3 regions of the Luteibacter sp. 3190 genome follow, and region 1 is predicted to be linked to each of the others. Evidence: predicted binding sites of a transcription regulator. Region 1 holds the regulator's gene; each other region holds the start of a gene.
The links. Region 1 encodes FliA, which starts transcription of late flagellar genes. Its sites were predicted from a motif close to TAAAGTTTNNCNNNCNNNGGCCGATAA; they were not measured.

Region 1 (7,797 bases):
GGCGGGCAAGATCGCGCACGATGCGCGGGAAGCGGGAGAACAGCTTGCCCACCGGCTGCATGCGCATGCGCAGCACGGCGTTCTGCAGATCTTCGGCCACGCGCTCGAGCTCGCCGATCGCGCGCTCCATGGGATCGTTCGTGCCGCGTGGCGCGAGGTTGCTCAGGCGGTTGCGCACCAGCACGAGTTCGCCCGCGGCGTCGACGAGACCGTCGAGGCGGTGCGTGTCGACGCGGACGGTGGTGTCGGCCGTCTGGGCGCCGCGTTTTTCGGTCGCGGCTTTCGGCTTCGCCGATGTGTCGTCGGTGCTGGACGCGGGAGCCGGGGCGACGGGCGCCGCGGTCGCTGCCACCGCCGCCGGCGCAAGCGGCTCGGGCGCCGCAATCGGCGTGGTGCCGGGCGCGGCCGTGCCATGCAGGCTGTCGAGCAGCGCCTCGAATTCGTCGTCGCTGATGGCGTTCGGGTCGGTGGCTGGCGCCGGAGCCTCAACCACCGGTGCCGGAACGACGCCGACGGGCTCGGAGCCCGGCGCAGCCGTGCCGTAAAGCGAGTCGAGCAGCGCTTCGAACTCGTCGTCGGAAATGGTGCCGGACGGTGCCGGCGTGGGCGCCCGATCGCTGCGGGCGGCGTCGAGCATCGCCTCGAATTCGTCTTCGATCGGATCGTGCGCGCGCGCGGGTGCGCTGGCGGCGACCGCCACGGGTGCCGCGAGCGCCACCGGTGCCGCCGTCGCCGCGCGGCCGGGAATGAGCAGGCGATCGAGCAGCGAACGAGGCGCGGCTTCGATCGGCACGCCACCGTCGGCGGCGCGCATCATGTCGTTGAGCAGGTCGAGCGATTCCAGCAGCGCGTCCATGAAGCCCGCATCGAGCACGATCGCGCCGTTGCGGGCCTCGTTGAGGAGATCTTCCGCGCGATGGCACAGCTCGACCATCGGATTGAGGCCGAGGAAGCCCGCGCCACCCTTGACGGTATGGAATGCGCGGAACACCGCGTTCAGCAGTTCGACGTCGCCGGGCGTGGACTCGAGGTCCACCAGCTGTTCGCCCAGGCTCTCGAGCAGTTCCCGCGCCTCGATGAGGAAGACGTTGAGAAGCTCGTTGTCCAGCTCCACGCTCATAAGCGCGCTCAGAACCCGAATTCGCTGAGCAGGCGGTCCACTTCGTCCTGGCTGACCTTGTCGGCCGCCGGTGCCGCGCCGCCCGCGAGCGACCCCGTGAGCCGCACCAGCTCCACGAGCGAGGATTCGACCTTCGCCATGAACGCCTCGACCTGCGCCACGCGCTGGCCGGAGAGGTCCTGCCAGGACTGGGCTTCGACCATTTCGCCGAACCCGATGTCGCAACTCTGCGCGAAGTCGCCCACGCGCACGGCCAGTGCCGTCGCGTTGCTGGCGAACGCCGGATCGGCCTGGTCGAGCACGAGCACCTCGTCGGCCTGGCGGGCCAGCGCCTGCGCCTGGGGGCGCAGCTTCTCGCTGAAGTCGAGCGTGCGGTGGGCCGCCTGCGAGCTCATCTCGAGGACGTCGCGCAGATGCTTGCGCGCGTCGCTCATGTTGCCCGGGACGCCGTCGGTGGAGATATCGGCGGCAAGGCGGCGTGCCGACTCGTGCAGGTCGCGCGCGAGGTGACCGAGCGCGAGGAAGATGTGCTGCTCGCGCGTGCGCAGGAGGTTGTCGAGCGCGTGCTCGAAGGCCACGCTGTCGTCGGCCTCGAAGAGTTCGCGCAGTTCGGGGGCGACGTCGCGGCCGCTGGAAAGCATCGTGTTCATGGTCATCCTTAGCCGGCGGCCGCGGCGAGCCGCTCGAAGATCTTGTCGAGTTTTTCCTTCAGCGTGACGGCCGTGAACGGCTTCACGACGTAGCCGTTCACGCCGCTCTGCGCGGCGGCGATGATCTGGTCGCGATTGTTCTCGGCGGTGACCATCAGCACCGGCAACGCCTTGAGCGCGGCGTCCGCGCGGATGGCGCGCAGGAGCTCGATGCCCGTCATGTTGGGCATGTTCCAGTCGGTGACCACGAGGTCGAAGGATTGCGAGCGCAGCATTGCGAGGGCCGCGTTGCCGTCTTCGGCTTCCTGGATCAGGGTGTTGGTGAAGCCGAGCTCCACCAGCAGGTTCCTGACGATGCGTCGCATGGTGGAGAAATCGTCCACCACGAGGATCTTCATGTTCTTGTCCAAAACTCGTCTCCGCCTTGCTGACCGCGCGTGCTTCTTACCGGCGACGGCACCGGGATGCCGTCAATGCTTGTCTTTCCAACCCGACATGCGAGCACGGAGGCGGATCAGGGCCTGGCCATGGATCTGGCACACCCGCGATTCGCTCACCCCCAGCACCGCACCGATTTCCTTCAGGTTGAGTTCTTCATCGTAGTACAGCGACATGACCAGCTTCTCGCGCTCGGGCAGTCCGTCGATGGACTGCGCCAGCGCGTCGCGCAGGCCTTCCTGCTCGAACAATCCTTCCGGGCCCGTGGCGTCCGGGTCCGCGACGTCGATCGCCGCGCCCTCGTCGCCTTCGGGCGCCGTCAGGCTCAGCAACCGCGCGCTCGCCGCGTCGGCCAGGATCTGGTTGTATTCCATGGCGTCGATGCCCAGCCGCTTCATCACTTCCGCGTCTTCGGCATCCGCGCCCGTCTCGTTTTCGATCTGCCTCGTCACCTCCGCCACCTCGCGCAACTTCCGGTGGACGGAGCGCGGGGTCCAGTCCGTCTTGCGCAGTTCGTCCAGCATGGCGCCACGTATGCGGATGCCCGCATAGGTTTCGAAGCTGGCCGCGCGAGTCGGCGAATAATTCCTCGCGGCCTCGAGCAGTCCGATCATCCCGGCCTGCATGAGGTCGTTAGCATCCACGCTTGGCGGCAGCCTGCCCATCAGGTGATAGGCGATGCGGCGCACCAGCGGCGCGTGAGTCCTCACCAGTTGGTCAGGCGGAATCCGCGTGATCTCCAGGTATTCGGTCGCGACACTCACAGTGGCAGCCCTCCCCCCAGGTGGGACCGTTCGGCGAAGAAACCGATACGGCCCTGCGCGCGGGGCTCGGGTTCACCCCATGTATCGACCGACCTGGCCAGATTCTTGAATCCGACCGCGGAGCGGCTGCTCGGCCAGGCGTCGACGACCGCCGCCTGGCGGCGGATGGCCTGGCGCAGGTACTCGTCGTGCGGCACCATCCCCATGAAATCGAGCGACACGTCGAGGAAGCGGTTGGTGACCCGGGACAGCTTCTCGAACAGCTGGCGGCCTTCCTGGGCGTGCCGGACCATGTTCGCCACGATGCGGAAGCGGTTGACCGCGAACTCGCGGCTCATGACCTTGATCAGGGCATAGGCGTCGGTCAGCGAGGCAGGCTCGTCGCAGACCACCACCACCACCTCGTCGGACGCCGCGGCGAACATCGACACGCTGTCGGAGATGCCGGCGGCCGTGTCGACGATCAGGTATTCGGGGGGCAACGTGTACTCGTCGAACGCGCGGATGACCGCGGCGTGCTCGATGTTCGGCAGCTGGGCCATGCGACGGGCGCCGGACGTGGCCGGGATGACCTTCAGGCCGTGCGCGGCCGGGAGCACCAGGTCCTCGATGGCGCATTCGCCTTCGAGCATGTGCCCGAGGTGCCGCGTGGGCTGGAGGCCGAGGAGCACGTCGATGTTCGCCATCGCGAGGTCGGCGTCCAGCAACAGCACGTCGCGCCCGCCCATGGCCAGGGCCATGCCGAGGTTCACGGCCACCGTGGTCTTGCCCACGCCGCCCTTGCCGCCCGCGATCGCGATGCTGCGGGTGGGCCGGCGGTCGGCGAGCCAGTTGAGGCCGGCGGCCTGGGTCGTATCGACGTGTGTGTTCATAGAAAGATCACTGCAGGAATGGGACGGAGTCACGCAGGGAGTCGGGCGGGCGCGGCGCGGCCGGTCAGGCCATCGCCGGGGGTGAGAGGCCGAACCGTTCGGCCAGGACGGCGTCGTCGGGTTCGTCGTTGCGCTGCTTGAGGAGCTGTGCGGCCAGGCAGACGAGCTTGCGCGCGTCGGCCGTGGCGATGTCTTCGGGCACGCGCTGACCATCCGTGGTGTAGTCCAGCGGCATGCCGTGGCGGATCACCGCCGAGAGGGCGCCGCCGATCAGCGGCGCTTCGTCGAGCTTGGTGAGGATCGCGCTCTGCGGCGCCAGCGGCGCATAGGCGCGGATGGCGTTGTCGATCGCCTGCGCCTGCGCGTTGGCGGCGAGCACCAGGCAGACGCGGACGTCGGAGGTCGCGCGCAGCGTCTCGAACTGCTGTTGCAGCTTGGGATCGTTGCCGGCGAGGCCCGCGGTGTCGACCAGCACGGTATGACGGCCGCGCAGCTGCAACAGCACGTTGCGCAGGCTGGTGGCGTCGTGGGCGTTGAACACGCGCACGCCGAGCAACCGGCCGTAATGCTCAAGCTGGGCGCCGGCGCCGATGCGGTACTGGTCGGCGCTGATCAGGGCGACGTTCGACGCGCCGTGGCGAAGCACCGCGCGCGCGGCGAGCTTGGCGATGGTCGTCGTCTTGCCGACGCCAGTGGTGCCGACCAGCGCGGTGACGCCGCCACCGACGGTGTCGAAGTTGCGACCCGACGTGCGAATGTGACGGGACAGGATACCGAGCGGCAGATACCGCGCCTGCTCGGCCGTCATGCCCGGCGGCAGTTCGGCGCTGAGCGAGCGGGCGACGTCGCCGTCGATGCCCAGACGGGTCATCTCGCGCAGCACGCGGGCGCGCAGCGGCTGGTCGCGGTCCATCTGATTCCAGGCGAGCGTCGAGAGCTGCACTTCGAGCATCTCGCGCAGGTTGTTGATCTCGGCGCGCACGCCGTTGACGGCGGCATCGTTGGCCGGGGCGACCGTGGCCGCGCGGACCACGTCGGCGACGCTCGCGGCGAGCGCGGCGCTGGACTGACGCTGCGGCGCGTTGCCCGTCCCGGCGAGGCCCGCCTTCGCGGCGCGTTCCACGGCGGCGGCGGTCGCGGCGCGGGCCTGGTCGATGCGCGCGGCGCGCTCGGCTTCGTCGCGCTGGGCGCGGATCGGCGCCTCTTCGCGCTTCGGCGCCGGCGCGTCGATGCCGAAACCGGCCTCGCGGACCAGGGCCTCGTCGTAATCGAGGGCGGCGATGATCTCGATACCGTCGTCCATCCGACGCGTCGACAGGATCACCGCGTCGGGACCCTGTTCGTCACGGACCTGGCGCATGGCCTGGCGCATGTCGGGAGCAACGAATCGTTTGATTTTCATGCCTTCGATCCTGTCTTCGTCCTGGCGCCCGTCGCGGGGACGCCATCAGTTTCTTCCGCTTGCGCCCCGCGTTCTCCGCGCGACGTCTCAAGTCCTATCGCCCGAGGGCCGTCACCAGCTTGACGCGCCGGTTGTCCGGAACCTCGTTGTAGGCGAGTACATGCAGGTTTTGGGCCACATGACGCGTGAAGCGCGAAAGCCATGGACGCAACGCCGGCGACACCAGGAGCACCGCCGGTTCCCCGGCCGCTTCCTGCCGCCGCGAGGCCTCCGCGACCGACTGCTGGAGGCGGTCCGCCAGACCCGGCTCGACCGCGGCGCCGGCGGGACCGCCACCCTGGAGCGACTGCAGCAGGATCTGTTCGAGATCCGGCGCCAAAGTAATGACAGGCACTTCCGTGCCGAGACCCGCGATCTCCTGCACGATCTGGCGGCCGAGGGTGACGCGCACCGCGGCGGCGAGGACGCCCGGATCCTGGCTCTGGCCCGCATGCTCGGCGAGCGATTCCACGATGCCGCGGAAGTTGCGGATGGGCACGCGCTCGGCGAGCAGGTTCTGCAGCACCTTGACCACCGCGCCGAGCGACAGGCGCTTGGGCACCAGGTCTTCCACGAGCTTCGGGGTCTGCTGCGCGAGGCGGTCGAGGAGCTGCTGGACGTCCTGGTGGCCGATGAGCTCGTGCGCGTGGTTCTGCAGGATGTGCGAGAGGTGCGTCGCGATGACGGTGGCGGGATCGACCACCGTGTAGCCCAGCGTCTGCGCGTGCTCGCGCAGGCCCGGCTCGATCCAGACGGCGTCGAGGCCGAAGGCCGGATCGCGCGTGGCGATGCCGTTGATCGTGCCGTGCACGCGGCCCGGATCGATCGCCAGCATGCGCTCGGTGTGGATCTCGGCTTCGCCCATCGGCACGCCCATCAGCGAGATGCGATAGCCGTGGGGCACGAGGTCGAGGTTGTCGCGGATGTGCACCGACGGCACGAGGAAGCCGAGTTCCTGCGAAAGCTTGCGACGCACGGACTTGATCCGCGCCATGAGCTCGCCGCCCTGCGCCTTGTCCACGAGCGGGATCAGGCGGTAGCCGACCTCCAGGCCGATCGTGTCGACCTGCGCCACGTCCTCCCACGACAGTTCGAGACGCTCGGCCGGCGGCGCCGACTCGAGCGCCAGCTCGGTACCCGGCGTGCCCGCGCCGGACACGATGCCCGCGGCCGCGTCGAGCTGCTTGCGGTGCAACTTCCACGCGCCGAAGCCGGCCACGCCGGCGAGGATCAGGAACGGGATGTTCGGCATGCCCGGGATCAGGCCCATCGTGCCGAGCACGACCGCCGCGACGCCCAGCGCCTTCGGCTGGCCGAACAGCTGCCCCATGACGTGTTTGCCCATTTCCTGGGACTTCGACACGCGGGTGACGATCACGGCGGTGGCGATCGAGAGCATCAGGCCCGGCACCTGCGCCACCAGGCCGTCGCCGATGGTCAGCAGCGTATAGGTGCGCGCCGCCTCGCCGGCCGAGAGGCCGTGCTGGAGCATGCCGATGAAGAAGCCGCCGATGATGTTGATCGCGAGGATCAGGATGCCGGCCGTCGCGTCGCCGCGGACGAACTTGGAGGCACCGTCCATCGAGCCGTAGAAGTCGGCTTCCTCGCGGACCTCCTGCCGGCGCTCGCGCGCCTGCTCCTGCGTCAGCAGACCGGCGTTGAGGTCGGCGTCGATCGCCATCTGCTTGCCGGGCATCGCGTCGAGGGTGAAGCGCGCCGTCACTTCGGACACGCGGGTGGCACCCTTGGTGACGACCACGAAGTTGATGATCGTCAGGATGGCGAAGACGACGAAACCCACGGCGAAGTTGCCGCCGATGACGAATTCGCCGAACGCCTCGATCACCTTGCCCGCCGCTCCCGGGCCGTTGTGGCCGTGGAGCAGGACGACGCGCGTCGACGCGATGTTCAGCGCCAGGCGAAGCAGCGTGGCGAACAGCACCACGGTGGGGAACGACGCCAGCTCCAGCGGCCGCATCACGTACATCGTGGCCAGCAGGATCACCAGCGACAGCGCGATGTTGAAGGTGAACAGCAGGTCGAGCATGAACGGCGGCAGGGGCAGCATCATCATGCCGAGCATGATCAGCATCGCCACCGGCGCCGCGATGCCGCGGCGGCCAATCTGGCGGAACGTGCCCATGAAGCTGGGGGAAGCTGCCATCGTCAGTTATCCATTCTGTAGGGACCCAGGAGGTCCGGGTCGATCTCCTGCCGGGGCAGGTCGGGCGGCAGGTCGCCCATGGCGATCGCCTGCTTCAGCCGGAACACGTAGGCCAGTATCTGGGCCACCGCGACGTACAGCCCCGCGGGGATTTCGCGTCCGATTTCCGTCGTGTGATACAAGGCGCGTGCCAACGGAGGGGCTTCGACCACGGGAACCTTCGCGCCACCACCGATATCGCGGATCTGCTGGGCGATGACGTCCATGCCCTTGGCCACCACGCGCGGCGCTCCCATGCGGTTTTCGTCGTATTTCAGGGCGACAGCGAAGTGGGTCGGATTGGTCACG
Region 2 (7,797 bases), 1.3 Mb from region 1:
ACCACTTCCGTATCGGTGCCGAGTCGCGAGGTCAGCTCGCCGACACGCGTGCTTTCGTAGAACCCCACGTCGAGGTCGATCACGTGCGAATACAGCGCCGTGCGCAGCGACGCGAGCGAACGTTCGCCAAGCAGGGCGATGCAGTAATAGCGGGCGGCGGTCGCGAGCGCGAGGACGACCGCGACGCCGAACAACCCGAGGAACGTGCCGTTGATCGTCGCCAGATCCGAGGCGAGGAAGCCATGGTCGATGATGTGCCGCACGGCCACCGGCAGCAGCAGCGAGGCGCCCGAGGAGAGGCCGAGGAAGACGAGCCAGCCGATCGCCAGGCCCTTGTGCGGCTTGAGGAAGGGCCAGAGGTTGCGGAGCGCCCCGATCCTGCGTGAAGTCTCCCTGCGCTCTTGCGTCATGCCTGCCTTGCCCTTGTGCGGATTTCTGCACGGATGGGGTCCGCGAGGTCGTTATTCAACACGAGCCCCGAGTTCAGGCATCGAGGCGGCGGGGAACGACGCGACCCCGCGTCAGGTCGCGAACCCGGTCGGCGATCGCGTCGAGCCGATCGTGCGGGGCCCGCGCGATCAGCGTGACGCCGTCGGCATGGAAGGTCTCCTCCTCGATCGTCGCCTCCATCTCCCGCAGGCGCGCGGCGATCTGCGCCAGTTCGCCGAAGTCGCAGCGCAGCGACAGGCGGCCCGTCGCGACGATCGGGACGCGGGGTGCGAGTCGCAGGCACTCGGCGGCGGAACCACCGTACGCGCGCGCGAGGCCGCCCGCGCCGAGTTTGATGCCGCCGTACCAGCGTGTGACCACCACCGCGACGCGGTCGCACCCCTGACCGTCGATCGCCTGCAGGATCGGCCGGCCCGCGGTGCCGCCTGGCTCGCCGTCGTCGTTGAAGCGATAGGCGTCGCCGATGCGGTACGCCCAGCAGTTATGCGTCGCCGCCGGATCGCCCGCCGCCGCGAACCATTCGAGCGCTTCGGCCGGCGTCGCGACGGGCGACGCCTGGGCGACGAAGCGGCTCTTCCGGATGTCCTCCTCGTGACGCCATGCGGCCACGAGCGTTTCCAGTGGCCGACTCAAGGCGTCAGGTCGCGCAGGTCCTGGGGCAGCTCGTAGCGCGGGTAGCGCTCGCGCAGTTCGCGAAGCCGCCGCAGGGCCTCGTCGCGCTGCCCTCGGCCCAGCAGTCGACGGATCTCGCCGACGCGATCGTCCGGGCCGAGTGCCGGATTCGCCGCGAAGCCCTGTGCCGCGGCGGGGGCGGGCGCGCGTATCGCCTGCACACGAAGCCGGGGCGGTTCGTCGGCGATGTCCGCGGGTGGCGACGGCGGAGGCGGCGGAGCGGGTGGCGCCGGGGCGACCGGCGGTGCCGGAGGCGCCATGGGTGCGGCCGGCACGGGCGCGGCCATCGGCGCCGCCGACATGTGCTTCATGGGCCGTCGCGCCGTCGCGTCGGCAGCCTTGCTTCGTGCGGCCGGCGACGATGCCGGTGTCGCGGCGGGTGCCTCGGCGTTCGCTGGGCTGGCCGCTTCCGGCACGGCGATCGGCACCTGCTCGCGCACGATGGCGGCCGGTGCCGACGAGGCCGCCGGCGGGTGCGCGTCGCGCAGTTGCCAGGCGAGGCCCGCCGCCAGCACGAGCACCGCCGCCGAGCCGAGGGCGACGGGCCAACGCGAACGCAGGCGAGGCGTCGGGTAGCTCGTCGCGGCGTGGCGGACCCGCGCGTCGAGCGCGGCGTCCGGCTCCGCCTTCGGCAGGCGCGCGTACATCGCCGCGAGCTCGCGCTCGTCGGGCAGGTCGTCGTCGTTCGGCGGAGGCGTGTTCGGGTTCATGGCTGTGCCGTCATCTGTTCACGGACCCGGGCCATCGCATAGCGCAGGCGCGATTTCGCCGTTTCCTTACCCACGCCCGTGATGCTGGCGATGTCCTCGATGGACAGTTCGTTCTCCATGCGCAGGACGAAGGTCGTGCGCTGATCGTCGGGCAGGCTTTCGATCGCCTGCTGCATGCGCCGCCGTAGCTCGAAGTCGGAAAGGGCGTGCTCGGGCTGCTCCCGTTCGGGCGCGGCTTGCGCGGCGAAGACCACTTCGGCCTCCTCGGCGCCCGCCTGCGGGCGCCGCTTCCGGAAGGTGTCGATCGCGAGGTTGTGGGCGATCTGCAGGAGCCACGTGGTGAACCTCGCCTCGGGCCGGTAGCGCGCGCGTGCCGCCACCACGCGACTCCAGGTTTCCTGGAACAGCTCGTCCGCCGTGCCGCGGTCCTTCACCGTGCGCAGCAGGAAACGGTAGAGCGGCCCCTTGTGACGCGCATAGAGCTCGTCGAAGGCGGCCGCGCTCCCGCTCGCCCAGGCGAGCATCAGTACGCCATCGTCGGCCGAACGTGCATCCATGGCGCGGAAGGTTACGGCATCGCCCCCGCCATTTCGACCAGGTGCACGAATTGCGCGCGATAGCCGTGCTCGTCCGTGCCGCGTGCGCCGCGTGCCAGATCGGCGACGTTGTCGTAGCCGAAGCCGTCGCTGTACTTGCCACCGCGCAGGTGGTCCGCGAAGGCCGCCACCGCCGCGGCGAAGCGCAGGCGTTCGCTCGGCGCGGCCGCCGCGTCGGCGGACAGCGGCCGTTCGATCAGGCGGCTCGGGCCGCCGTCGGGCGACTTGTAGCGCAGTCGCAGGAAGCCCAGTTCGCCCGACGGCCGCGACGCTTCGACGGCGCGCGGCGCATCCGCGGCGTAACGCAGCGGATCGACGTGCGCTCCCTTGGACCCCCGCAGCGTGATTTCGTAGAGCGCCGTGACGTTGGCGCCCGCGCCGATGTCGCCGGCGTCCACGGCGTCGTTGTTGAAGTCCTCGCGCGCGAGCGCGCGCTTTTCGTAGCCGATGAGGCGGTACTCGGTCACGACCGCCGGATTGAACTCCACCTGCACCTTCACGTCCTTCGCGATGGTCATCAATGTCGCGGACATCTCGTCGACGAGCACGCGGCGGCCTTCCTCGAGGCTGTCGATGTAGTGGTGACTGCCGTTGCCGGCGTCGGCGAGCGTGACCGCCATCGCGTCGTTGTAGTTGCCCTCGCCGAAGCCGAGCGTGGTCAGGGCGACCCCGCCGCGGCGCTTCTGCGCGATACGATCTTTCAGCGCCTCGATGCCCGTCGTGCCGACGTTGAAGTCGCCGTCGGTGGCGAGGATGACGCGGTTCACGCCGTGCGGTATGAACCCTTTCGCCGCCTGCGCGTAGGCGAGGTCGATGCCCGCCGCGCCGTTGGTCGAGCCGCCGGCGCCGAGCGCGTCGATCGCCGCGAGGATCGTCGCATGACGATCGCCGGGCGTGGACGGCAGGGCGACGCAGGTCGCGCCGGCGTACGTGACCAGCGAGATCCGGTCCCGTGCGCGCAGCTTCGGCACGATCTGTTTCAGCGACGCCTTGAGCAACGGCAGCTTGTCGGGCGAATCCATCGAGCCGGAGACGTCGACGAGGAAGACGAGGTTGCTCGCCGGGATATCCGCCGCGGGCACGTCGTAGCCCTGCACGCCCACCAGCAGCAACTGGCGTTCCGCGTTCCACGGGGCCGGGGCGAGGTCGGTCGTCACCGAGAATGGCTGCTCGCGCGACGCGGGCTTCCCGTACCCGTAGTCGAAGTAGTTGATGAACTCCTCGCTACGCACCGCATCCGCGGGCGGCAGTCGCCCTTCGGAGAGCATGTGCCGCACGTTGGTGTACGAGCCCGTGTCCACGTCGAGGCCGAAGGTCGAGACCGGATCGGTGGCCGCGAGGTGCACGGCGTTCTGCTCGCGATGCGTGTAGTTGTCGCGGTCCACCGGGGCGTAGGGCGCGGGCAGCGACATTTTCCCGCGCGTTGCCACGGGAGGCGAGGCCATGTCGCGAGACGCTGGCGCCGCCAGGGCCGCGACCATCGGAGCCTGCTCGACGATCGCCGCCGGCGGCGAGGGTGGCGGTGGCGGCGCGGCCAATGCGCGTATCGGCAGTGGATGCGGATGCGGGTAACGGCCGTCGGGCATGCAATCGACCGCCGCATCGGGTTCTCGCGGCGCGACGGCGCGTTGCGACGCGGTGGCGGGATCGGGCGCGGTCATGCCGGCGGCGGCGACCAGGCCGGCGAAGAGCAAGGGGAGGGTGACGCGGAGCGTGTTCATCGTGCATGACCTCGTGGGGGACATGACGGTGAAACGGAGCAGGGGACGAAACGGGGTTAACTCATGCGCCGGGTGTCGGCGCGGGCGGCGCCAAGCCGCGGGCCGTCGGGTGCGCCGACCCGGTTCCGACCCGACTGCTTGGCCCGGTACAGGGCCCGGTCCGCGGCATTGAGCAGGTCCAGGGGGCCGCCGTCGGAGCTTGGATGCGCCAGGCCGACCCCGATGCTGATCGTCAGGCGCTGGAATGGGCTCGCCGGGTGCGCGATCTGCAACGACTCGACGTGCGCGCGCAGCGACTCGGCCAGCGCGAGCGCCTCCCCGGGACGCGTCCCGGGCGCCACGACGGCGAACTCCTCGCCGCCGAAACGCGCGATGAAATCGCCGGCGCGCGTGCCATGCGCCAGCATGCCCGCGGCAAGGGCGCGCAGGCATTCGTCGCCGGCGAGGTGGCCGAAGCGGTCGTTGTATTCCTTGAAGAAGTCGACGTCGATCATGAGCAGCGCGATCGGCTCCTGCTGGCCCTGGCGGTGCCATTCGCGCAAGAGGCGCTCGTCGAGCGCCCGACGGTTGGCGAGCCCGGTGAGGCTGTCGACGAAGACGAGGCCCTGCAACTCGTCGCGACTGCGCGAAAGGCGGAATTCCTCCTCGACGAGGTCGACCTGGGCGAGCGTGCCGCGCAGGCCGATCCCGATCACCGCGGCGATCGCGCCGACGATGCCCAGCGTGGGATAGCCGGGGATCACCATCAGGCCGAAGCCGAGCACGCTCATGGCGAGGAACGTGGGGCTGGCGCTCTGCACGAAGCGCACGAGGTAGACGGGCGGGTGCCAGTGGCGTTGCGGCTGGCGCGTGACCGCGGCGATGAACAGCGCGAGGAAGGGCAGGTCGAGCAGGGCGTCGAAGGGCGATGTGCCGAACTCCGGATGACCGGCCAGCGCGACGTGGTGGTTGTAGACGTAACCGCAGATCGCATACGTCACGAAGAACGCCGTGACGCCGCGGAAGAAGAAGTGATCGTCCTTGCGATCGGTGGCGACGTATCGCAGCAGCGCCGCCATGGCGAGGCACGCGTTCTCGAAATCGAGCATGTAGGCGACGTCGGTCGCCTGTTGCGTGCCCATGGCCCCCTGCACGGAGACGATGGAGAACGTGCGCACGTAGAACAGCACGCCCAGGAGCGTCGCCAGGACGAGGTCGATCGACATCGCCCAGCGCTTTCGCGCGGCCACCGGCGCGGACGAAACGGAAACCAGCACCGGCAGCACGTACAGGATGTAGAAGAACATGCTGTCGCCGGGCGCGGGATTCGAGTTGTCCAGCACGTAGTTCTGTCGCGCCGACAACGCCATGCCGGTCATCCACAGCGCGAGGCTGGCCAGCAGCAGCCACCAGCGCCTGTCCCGTGGGGTGCCGGAGCGCGTCCAGGCGTACACGACGCTGCCCATCGCGAGGGCGGCGACGCCGAAGAAGAAGACATACGAAATCGCCATGCCGGGGAGGGGCACGGTGAGCAACGCCAACGCATGAGCCGCGACGAGAGCGACCGCGGCGACCCGGGCTTTCATGGCGAGCCTCCCGCCACCTGCAACCTGGTAGTCATATCGGCCGGCTCGTCGGGATGTTTAGGCACGCGGGCTCATCCGCCTCCCCCCGGAGGACGCAGCGCCATGGTAAAGGCGCGGGGTGGCCATGTGTGAAGAAGTCCGGCAAGCATGCCGCGGAAACGGCGAAAACCGTACAAGATCGCGATTCATGCGAATCGGTAATCTCACCTGTTCCGGGCAGTCGACTTGGATTCGCCGCCCATGGGTCGCAGGATGGGGAGACCCCCCTGAGGAAAGAGGAACGCGCCATGCCCGAACGTCCCCGCAGGATTCCCGGTCCCGATCATCCCATCACCGTCGAACCGGCCGGTGGCCGTGTCGTCGTCCGCTACGGTGACGAGGTGATCGTCGACTCCCGCGCCGCCCTCGTGTTGCAGGAGGCGAGCTATCGCCCCGTCTTCTACCTGCCGCGCGACGACGCGCGAATGGAGGCGCTGCGCCGCAGCGATACCCACACCTATTGCCCGTACAAGGGCGAGGCGTCGTATTTCAGCCTCCCGGGCGACGCGCCCGGCGCCACCGACGCCATCTGGACCTACGAGGCCCCCTACGACGCCGTGGCGCCGATCCGGGACCACCTCGCCTTCTACGCGGACCGCGTCAGCATCGAGCACACGCCGGACTGATGCCTCGCCGCACCACGGAGTTCCCCATGCACGCCATGTTCGACACCCCCGCGCCGCCCGGCGCCGCCGCCGCGCGGCCAGGACCCGCCGCCGCCTCGAGGGCCGACCGCTTCGACGCGGTCAGGGCCCGCACGCTCGCCCTCGTCGCCTCGCTGGGGGCGGAAGACATGGTGGTGCAGTCGATGCCCGATGCCAGTCCGGCGAAGTGGCACCTGGCGCACACGACGTGGTTCTTCGAAACCTTCCTGCTCGGTCCGAACCTTCCGGGTTACGGCGTCTTCGATCCGGACTTCGGCTACCTCTTCAACTCGTACTACGACGCGGTGGGCCCCCGCCACCCGCGGCCCATGCGCGGGCTGCTCACGCGTCCGGCGACGGAGCACGTGCTGGCGTATCGCGAGCATGTCGACGCCCACATGCGCGTGCTTCTGGCACAGGGCTTGTCCGCGGACCTCGCGGCGCTCTTCGAGCTGGGCCTCGCTCATGAGGAGCAGCATCAGGAGCTCCTGGTGATGGACGTGCAGCACCTGTTCGCGCAATCGCCACTGAAACCGGCGTTCGATCCGGCGTGGCCGGGGCTTCCCTCCGAGGGCGTCGCGGGGTTCCGCCCGGTCGGTGGAGGGCCGGTGCCGATCGGCGTGAAGAACGGGGCCTTCGCCTTCGACAACGAAGGTCCCGCGCATACGGTCTGGCTCGAGCCCTTCGAGATCGCCGATCGCCTCGTGACGAACGGTCAGTGGCTGGCCTTCATGGCGCAGGGCGGCTACCGGCGTCCGGAACTGTGGCTGTCCGATGGCTGGGCGCAATGCCAGGAGGAAGGCTGGGACGCGCCGCTCTACTGGCAGCACGACGGCACCGCCTGGTCGCACATGACCCCCGGCGGCTGGCGTCCGGTGGATCCGGATGCCCCCGTCATCCACATCAGCTATTACGAGGCCGACGCGTTCGCCCGCTGGGCCGCCGCGCGGCTGCCGACCGAAGCCGAATGGGAGCACGCCGTCCGCACGCGCGACGACCTGCGCCAGATCGACGACGTGGCCTGGCAGTGGACCGCGAGCGCGTACGCGCCGTACCCCGGCTTCAAACCTGCGGACGACGCCGTGGGCGAGTACAACGGCAAGTTCATGAGCGGCCAGATGGTGCTGCGGGGCGGCGGCTGCGTGACGCCGGCCGGCCACGCGCGTCCGACATACCGGAACTTCTACCGTCCGGCGCAGCGATGGATGTTCTCCGGCGTGCGGCTCGCACGCGACGGCGGCACCGCGCCGGACGGCGATCGCCTGGCCTTCCTGCGCGACACGCTCGCCGGTCTGTCCTCGGCGCCGAAGACGTTCTCGCCGAAATACTTCTACGACGCTACGGGCTCCGAACTCTTCGAAGCGATCTGTCGGACCGCCGAGTACTACCCGACGCGCACC
Region 3 (7,797 bases), on a different contig from region 1:
GAGCGCTCCGTCGACGCGCTGGCTACTCCTCGTGGGCCGCCCCGCCGGTGGTGCGAAGGTGCCGTTCCAGCTTCAGGCCGCGCTATCGGAAGGAAGCGACCGCTTCGAGCCGAACGACGCGTTCGCAAAGGCGACGACCCTCCAGGGGAATCAGGTGATCGCGGCCAACCTCGACAACCCGGGCGATGTCGATAACTACCTGGTTTCGTTCCGCAGTGACCAGCGAGAGGCCATTCTTTCGCTGGAGGGGCCAGGTTCGATCTTGGCGGACATAGTCGACGGTGCGAACCGCACAGGCACCCTCGGTGCGGGCCGACAGTTGCGGGTAGACACCTCGCGGCCCGTGTTCGTCAGCGTCCGTGGTGAACAAGCGGAAGCCAACTCGGCGTACACGTTGCGTGTCAGTGATCCGAAGGCGAATGCGGTCGTGTCGTCGTACTACAGCAATGAAAACATCAGCCACCTCGCACCCGGTCTGATACCGGGGGTGCGAGGGGCGGCGAACGTAGCGCGCGAGATGCAGGTCGAAGTCACGGCCTTCGAGGGTGATCATGAAACGCGGCTTGGGGGGGCATCGAGTGAGGATCTACGCTCACGACAGGGCATTCGCAGGCAACACTGGAACCAGCTGGGAGGTTGGTGTCATCGATGCTGTGACGGACGAGCACGGCGTCGCTCGCGCGACGATGTCCATATCGGAGTGTCGTGGTGGGGTCGTCGGACCGATACGCGTTCAACCACGCCTCGAGCATCCCGACGTCTGGTACATCACTTACAACCCGATATCGTTGGTCCACGCAGTGGTGCTCGGCGCCGACCCGGACGCCCAGATAAAGGCAATCGAGCGAAATCAGACGTTTCAACACGTCTGCAAGGAGACTGTGACTCTCGAGAGGAACCACTGATGAACGTGAACTTTTCAGGACACTGCAAAGGTGCGGAGACTTCGCTTGTGCCCAAGAAGGGAACGGTCTTCGACACACTCGCTGCCCGCGCTGGCGCCGCGCCAGGCCAACTGGTCGCGATTGATGGGAAGACGTACGAAGATGCTCTGGACGAGCGGTATGAGGCGCAAGGGCATGATCCGGACATCATGGTTAATGACCAGGTGCGAATGGGCGACGCGTTCACGCGCTTCGCGGAAACTTTGGTCCCGATGCTGGCTCGGCTCGCTGTCGAACGGCCCGATGTGATGGCGAAGTCGTTCGATCTGCGAAAGGAAGGGCAGTCGCTCAAGGTGATCGATGCCGACATGGACGGCGAAGAAGCAGCGTGGCTCGAGGCGCGTCTCAACGATAAGCCAGAGCTGATCAGCCTCGTGTCGGAATTCAATCGCTCGGTCGCATACGCATACGGTGACGGGAGTCGCGACTATTACCTGACCGAGACGGTAACCGGACACATCGGCCATCCGCCGGTGGCGAACCTCGACGCGACGGTCGATCGCGACGTGCGGTTCATGTCCTTGTTGCGCAGTGTCCGCGATGCGGATGTCGATAACGAAAACGTGTACCTGCTGCGCGACCACTACAAGACGAACCCGTATGCCCTCGCGGCGATCAAGGTTCGCGATTTCGTGATTCCCGCCGACACCTATCGGCCTGTGCCGGGTGGCGGTCTCGCCGTCTCGAAGGCGGTCGCCGGTCCGATGCTCTCGACGATGGCGTAAAGCGTCATTGGGATGTGCGCTCGCGGCGAGCACCCGTTCGCGCGCGAGCGCGCTTCCCACAGGATCAAGAAATCCCTTGGGTGCCAATCCGTCGCTGGAGGCGACTACGTCGCGATCGGCGGGTCTAGCTGCGGTGCGACCTTCTCGTCCGAAGAGGCCTGGCCCCAGTCTGGTGGGAGCCGATCGTATCGGCGATCCCGCGGCAGCGGGCAATCTGGCGACAGCGCAGCGCGGGCGACCCGCAGCCCACACGCGCGCCGTCGCCCGACATACGCGAACACCTCCGCCTCGTACGTTGCTGGTTCCTGTCCCACGAGGAGCCTTCGATGCAGCGAAATATCCTTTGGAGCGGCGTCGCGCTGCTCATGCTGACCTGCACCTGCGGCGCCCATGCACAGTCCGCGACTGCCGGCGCAACGTCCCCACCGGTTCCCGGCTGCGAAACCATGGCCATCGGTCCGGTCTACGACGCGTCGATCGACGCGAACGCGGCCTTGGTGACCCGCGAAAGGAGCCAGTCATGAACGTCACCTCTTCAGGTCATTGCAAAGGTCCCGATGCATCACTGGTCCCGGCCAAAGGTACCGTCTTCGCTGCACTCGCGATGCGGGAAGGGCAGCGACCAGGCGACACGCTGATGACCGTGGACTCGAAAGCGTACGCGGAGGCGCTTGACGAGCGCCATGAGGCGCAGGGACATGATTCTGCGATCATGGCTAACGATCAGCTGCGGATGGGGAGTGCCTTCACGCGATTCGCGGAGGCCCTCGTTCCCATGCTGGCCCGACTGGCTGTCGAGCGCCCGGATGTGGTGTCGAGGACGTTCGATCTTCGAAAGGACGGCCAGTCGCTCAAGGTCGTCGATGCAGATCTGGATCCGGACCAAGCGGCTTGGCTCGAGGCGCGCCTCAACGAGTTACCCGATCTCCTCTGCCTGGCAACGGAGTTCAATCGCTCGGTCGCATACGCTTACGGGGACGGAAGTCGCGACTATTATCTGACGGAGACGGTAACCGGATACATCGACCATCCACCCGTCGCGAACCTCGACGCAACGGTCGATCGCGGCGTGCGGTTCATGTCCTTGTTGCGCAGTGTCCGCGATGCGGATGTCGATAACGAAAACGTGTACCTGCTGCGCGACCACTACAAGGCGAACCCGTATGCCCTCGCGGCGATCAAGGTCCGCGACTTCGTGATTCCCGCCGACACCTATCGGCCTGTCCCGGGTGGCGGTCTCGCCGTCTCGAAGGCGGTCGCCGGTCCGATCCTCTCGACGATGGCGTAATGCGTCATTGGGATGTGCGCTCGCGGCGAGCACCCGTTCGCGCGCGAGCGCGCTTCCCACCGGATCAAGAAGTCGCCGGTCGCGCCTATCCGTCCGTGGCGGCGAGCAACGTCCCGACCACGGCCGACAGTGCCGCGTAGAGTTCCGGCGGCACGTCGTCACGCAGGCGTACCGCGGCGAGCAGCGTCGCGATCTGCGGATCGAGCTGCGGTGCGAGGCCTAGTGCCTGCGCGCGTTCGAGCATCGTCTTCACGCCGTGGGCGTCGATGCGCTGGCTGTTGCCGTTGCTCGTGGGGGACGCGAGGCGCAACGTGACGCTGCGCCGGGGCGAGGGGAGGGCCGTCGTCATGCGCGGGCTTCCAGCAGGACGGCGCTGTAGGCGCTGCTCGGCGTCGGCAGGCCGTGCATGCAGCTGAAGTGGTCGAGGATGAGGCCGCTCTTTTCGAGCAGGCGGCGCAGCACGACGAACGCGTTCTCGAGATGCGCGACCGTTTCGGGACGCTGTGCCCACAGGCGGACGGAAACACGCGGCACGCGGAGCTGGATCTCGCCCTGCACGGCGCCGAGCGACGGCGGATCGATGGCGAAACCCACCGTCCACGGGCCCTCGGTGTCGCCAGGCAGCGGCTGGCCTTCCTCGATACGAATCTGCAGCACGTCGTAGCCGCGCCCTGCGGCGAGCGGCACTTCGATCATCCACACGCCCGCCTGCGGGTGCGATTCCAGCTGCGCGATCTCGACGCGCGACAGGGCCGCGCGCGTGTCCGTACGCAGCTGGCCGACGACGGCTTCGATGTCGTCGTCGCCGAGGCTGAGTTCGGGGGCTCGCGGCTGGGCGACGAGCGCCCGCTGCACAAGCGGCGGTGGCGTGTCGCTGGCTGGCCGGGCGAGCTGGGTGCCCGGCCGGCCGGTGGGAATGTCGGCGAGCGCGCGGCGCAGGGCGAGCAGCGCCGCCTTGAAGTCGTCGGCGGCGGGCGTCTCGTGCTTCGGCTCCGCGAGATGGGCCTCGAGGAACGCGCCGCTCTTCGCGATCGCCTCCTTCATGCCAAGCGGCGAACTGACGTCGGACGGTTTGCTGATGGCGGCTTCGAGGGTGGCCAGCGCGGCGCGCAGTGGCGCCGGCAGCATCCGTGCGACGGGGCGACGACCGAGCGCCGCGAGGACGCCGAGCAGAGGCGCGTAGCCGTTCTGCAGCGGCAGGCGTTCACGCAGGCCCTGCATGGCGACGCGTTCGTCGGTGTTGCCCGGGACGATCTCGAGCTGCGGCTGCGCGCCCTGGGTCAGCACGCGCACCTGGAACTGCTGTGGCAACTGGCCGCCCGGCGCGTCGGCTTCGACGGTCATCCCGCCGATGTCGAGCAACAGCTTGCCGATGTCGGTCTGCCCCATGATGCGCGCCGACAGCAGGGTCCCGACCCGCCAGCTGTCCGCTGCGGCCGTGGTGCCCGCGGCCGCGCCGGCCCAGAGCTGGGCAGCGAGACTGGTCGGCTGGATGATCAAGGGGGATGCCCTCCCGGCGCCAGGCGCACCCTCGGTGGGCACGCTCCTGTGTCCCAAGGGATCGGCGGGTTTTTACGAAACTTTAGGTCGGGCGCGCCCTTGGACCATGCCTTATCGGCAAACCTCCGCCCCGCGCCGGCAGGTTAGAATGGGCGGATGACCCAGCTCCCTTTCGACCTCCTCGCCACCGATGGCGCGGCCCGGCGCGGCCGTCTCCGTTTCGGCCGCGGCACCGTGGAAACGCCGGCCTTCATGCCCGTGGGCACCTACGGCTCCGTGAAAGCCATGACCCCGCGCGATGTCCTCGACACCGGCGCGGAGATCATCCTCGGCAATACCTTCCACCTGTTCCTGCGCCCGGGTCTGGAGATCGTCGGCGAGTTCGGCGGGCTGCATAAGTTCATCGGCTGGGACAAGCCGATCCTTACCGATTCCGGCGGCTTCCAGGTCTTCTCGCTGGCGCACAAGCGCAAGATCACGGAAGAAGGCGTCACGTTCGCCTCGCCGGTCGACGGCTCGAAGGTGTTCCTCTCGCCCGAGGAATCGATGCGGATCCAGAAGGTGCTGGACTCCGACGTCGCCATGATCTTCGACGAGTGCACCCCGTATCCCGCGACGGAGCGCGTCGCCTCGGACTCCATGGAGCTGAGCCTGCGCTGGGCCGAGCGTTCGCGGCGGGCCTTCGACGACCTGAAGAACCCAAACGCGCTGTTCGGCATCGTCCAGGGCAGCACGTTCGAAAACCTCCGCCGCCGCTCGGCCGAGCGCCTGATCGAGATCGGCTTCGACGGATACGCGGTGGGCGGTCTGGCCGTGGGCGAGCCGGAAGCCGAGCGCAACCACACGCTCGATTTCACCCTGCCGATGCTGCCGAAGGATCGCCCCCGTTACCTCATGGGTGTGGGCCGGCCGGAAGACATCGTGGAGGCGGTGCGCCGCGGCATCGACATGTTCGACTGCGTCATGCCGACCCGGAACGCCCGCAACGGCTTCCTCTTCACGGCCGCCGGCACCCTGCGCATCCGTAACGCGAAGTTCGCGACGGACACCCGCGTGATCGAGGAAGGCTGCGACTGCTACGCCTGCGCCAACGGTTTTTCCCGCGCCTACCTGCGCCACCTCGACCGTTGCAACGAGATCCTCGGCAGCCAGCTGGCGACGATGCACAACCTTCGTCATTACCAGAGGCTCATGGCCGGACTGCGTGGCGCCATCGAGGCCGGCGGTCTGGAGGACTTCGTGGCGGCGTTCTATGAGGCGCGTCGCAAGGGCGCCACCGACGGCTGATCCGGCCTTGCAGGGGTGCCCTGGCGCCCCCAACCCCTTGACGGGGTGCGGTACATAACCGCCGGGGTGCGTGGCATAATCCACGATCTTTTTACGTGAACGGCAGCTTTTCCTTGGCCGTTCCATGACTTGCGAGAAATCCGATGAGCCTTCCGACGTTCGCTGCCATTGCCCAGGCCACCGCTCCCGCCGCCGGCGCCGCTCCGCAGGGGGCCTTTGGCTTCTCGCCGCTGATCATGATGGCGGTGCTGTTCGGCATCTTCTATTTCATGATGATCCGGCCGCAGATGAAGCGGCAGAAGGAGCACCGCGCGCTTCTGGCCGCACTGGCCAAGGGCGACGAGGTGGTCATGAGCGGCGGCATGGCCGGCCGCATCGAGGACGTGGGCGAGTCGTTCGTCCGTGTCGAGATCGCCCCGGGCACCGTCGTCCAGGTGCAGAAGGGCTCGATCACCCAGGTCCTGCCGAAGGGCAGCCTGAAGAAGTCGTAAGACTTTCCTCTTCCATAGCGTCAGCCGCGGCCGGTGCTCGGCCGCTTTCACGGAATGTAAGGCATGAGTGATTTTCCACGCTGGAAGTACGCGCTGGTCGTGATCGTGTTGCTGTTCGGCATCGTGTATGCGTTGCCGAACGTCTTCCCGCCGCAGCCCGCCGTGCAGATCTCGGGCAACCGCGGGGCCGCCGTCGACCCCGCGCTGAAGACCAAGGTCGAGGGCATGCTGGCCACCGCGAAGGTGCCGGCGACATCCCTGGAGCTCGACGAAAAGGGCACGCGCCTGCTGGCGCGCTTCCCGAGCGTGGACGCGCAGGCCAAGGCGTCCGACGCCCTGCGCACGGGCCTCGGCGAGAACTACACCGTGGCGCTGAACCTCGCGTCCACGGTACCGGGCTGGCTGCGTTCGATCAACGCGAACTCGATGCCCCTGGGCCTCGACCTTCAGGGTGGCGTGCACTTCCTGATGGAGGTCGACCAGAACGCCGTGATCGACGCGCAGGAAACGCGCTACGCCGACGACATCCGCTCGCTGCTGCGCGACAAGAACGTCTCGTACGACGCGGTGAACCGCAATGCGCGCGGCCAGGGCGTCAGCGTCGTGCTGCGTTCGGACGCCGACCGCCAGCAGGCGGCCACGCTGATCGGCACCGATTACCCGGACCTCGCCGTCAACGACGGTCCGACCACCGGTAACCGCTTCATCCTCAACGCCACGGTCAAGCCGGCGAAGCTGCGCGAACTGGCCCAGAGCACCATCACGCAGAACGTGACCACGCTGCGCCAGCGCGTGAACGCCCTCGGCGTGTCCGAGCCGCTGATCCAGCAGCAGGGCCCGAACCAGATCATCGTCGACCTCGCCGGCGTCCAGGACACCGCCGAGGCCAAGAAGATCATCGGTGCCACCGCCACGCTCGAATACCGTGCCGGCCTGTACACGCCGCAGCAGGCCGTGGACGCCGCCCGCTCGGGCAGCGTGCCGCCGGACGCCAAGCTGTACTACGGCCGGGACGGCCGTCCGTACCTGCTGAGCAAGAAGGTGATCGCGAAGGGCGACGAGCTCACCAGCGCGGTTTCCGGTCGCGATCAGCAGAACGGCACGCCGAACGTGAGCGTCTCGCTCAACAGCGCCGGCGCGCGCAAGATGCAGGAGTTCACCAACGACAACGTCGGCAAGCCGATGGCGGTGCTCTACATCACGCGCACGGTCGAGACCAAGACGGTCGACGGCAAGGAGATCAAGACGCCGAAGATCACCGAGGAGGTGATCAACTACGCGAACATCAGCTCGCCGTTCGGCAAGCAGTTCTCGACCAACGGCCTGCCGAACGACCAGGAAGCCTCCGAGCTCGCGCTGCTCCTGCGCGGCGGTTCGCTCGCGGCGCCCGTCGACATCGTCAGCGAGAGCGTGATCGGTCCCAGCCTGGGCGCCGACAACATCGACAAGGGCTTCAAGGCGGTGATGCTCGGCCTCGGCCTCGTGCTGGTGGCCGCGGCGATCTACTACAAGCTCTTCGGCCTCGTCGCGGACATCGCGCTGTTCTTCAACCTCGTGCTGCT

Region 2: the regulator FliA is predicted to act here: its motif matches at 5,748-5,774, upstream of J2X58_RS03775 (GGDEF domain-containing protein).
Region 3: the regulator FliA is predicted to act here: its motif matches at 4,516-4,542, upstream of J2X58_RS10460 (flagellar hook-length control protein FliK).

What each region holds. Positions count from the first base shown of each region.
Region 1 is NZ_JAVDUO010000001.1:2,105,961-2,113,757, forward strand. Features, by position in the region: gene J2X58_RS09515 (chemotaxis protein CheA) at 1-1,120, opposite strand, end outside; gene J2X58_RS09520 (protein phosphatase CheZ) at 1,129-1,770, opposite strand; gene cheY (chemotaxis response regulator CheY) at 1,779-2,180, opposite strand; gene J2X58_RS09530 (RNA polymerase sigma factor FliA) at 2,241-2,972, opposite strand; gene J2X58_RS09535 (P-loop NTPase) at 2,969-3,844, opposite strand; gene flhF (flagellar biosynthesis protein FlhF) at 3,909-5,246, opposite strand; gene flhA (flagellar biosynthesis protein FlhA) at 5,341-7,449, opposite strand; gene flhB (flagellar biosynthesis protein FlhB) at 7,452-7,797, opposite strand, start outside.
Region 2 is NZ_JAVDUO010000001.1:791,853-799,649, forward strand. Features, by position in the region: gene J2X58_RS03750 (ABC transporter transmembrane domain-containing protein) at 1-410, opposite strand, end outside; gene J2X58_RS03755 (YigZ family protein) at 484-1,059, opposite strand; gene J2X58_RS03760 (hypothetical protein) at 1,080-1,832, opposite strand; gene J2X58_RS03765 (RNA polymerase sigma factor) at 1,829-2,389, opposite strand; gene J2X58_RS03770 (VWA domain-containing protein) at 2,401-4,149, opposite strand; gene J2X58_RS03775 (GGDEF domain-containing protein) at 4,206-5,714, opposite strand; gene J2X58_RS03780 (DUF427 domain-containing protein) at 6,002-6,379, shown strand; gene egtB (ergothioneine biosynthesis protein EgtB) at 6,406-7,797, shown strand, end outside.
Region 3 is NZ_JAVDUO010000002.1:116,740-124,536, reverse strand. Features, by position in the region: gene J2X58_RS10480 (hypothetical protein) at 1-1,669, shown strand, start outside; gene J2X58_RS10475 (hypothetical protein) at 1,996-2,193, shown strand; gene J2X58_RS10470 (hypothetical protein) at 2,190-2,957, shown strand; gene J2X58_RS10465 (hypothetical protein) at 3,043-3,306, opposite strand; gene J2X58_RS10460 (flagellar hook-length control protein FliK) at 3,303-4,457, opposite strand; gene tgt (tRNA guanosine(34) transglycosylase Tgt) at 4,614-5,744, shown strand; gene yajC (preprotein translocase subunit YajC) at 5,888-6,235, shown strand; gene secD (protein translocase subunit SecD) at 6,299-7,797, shown strand, end outside.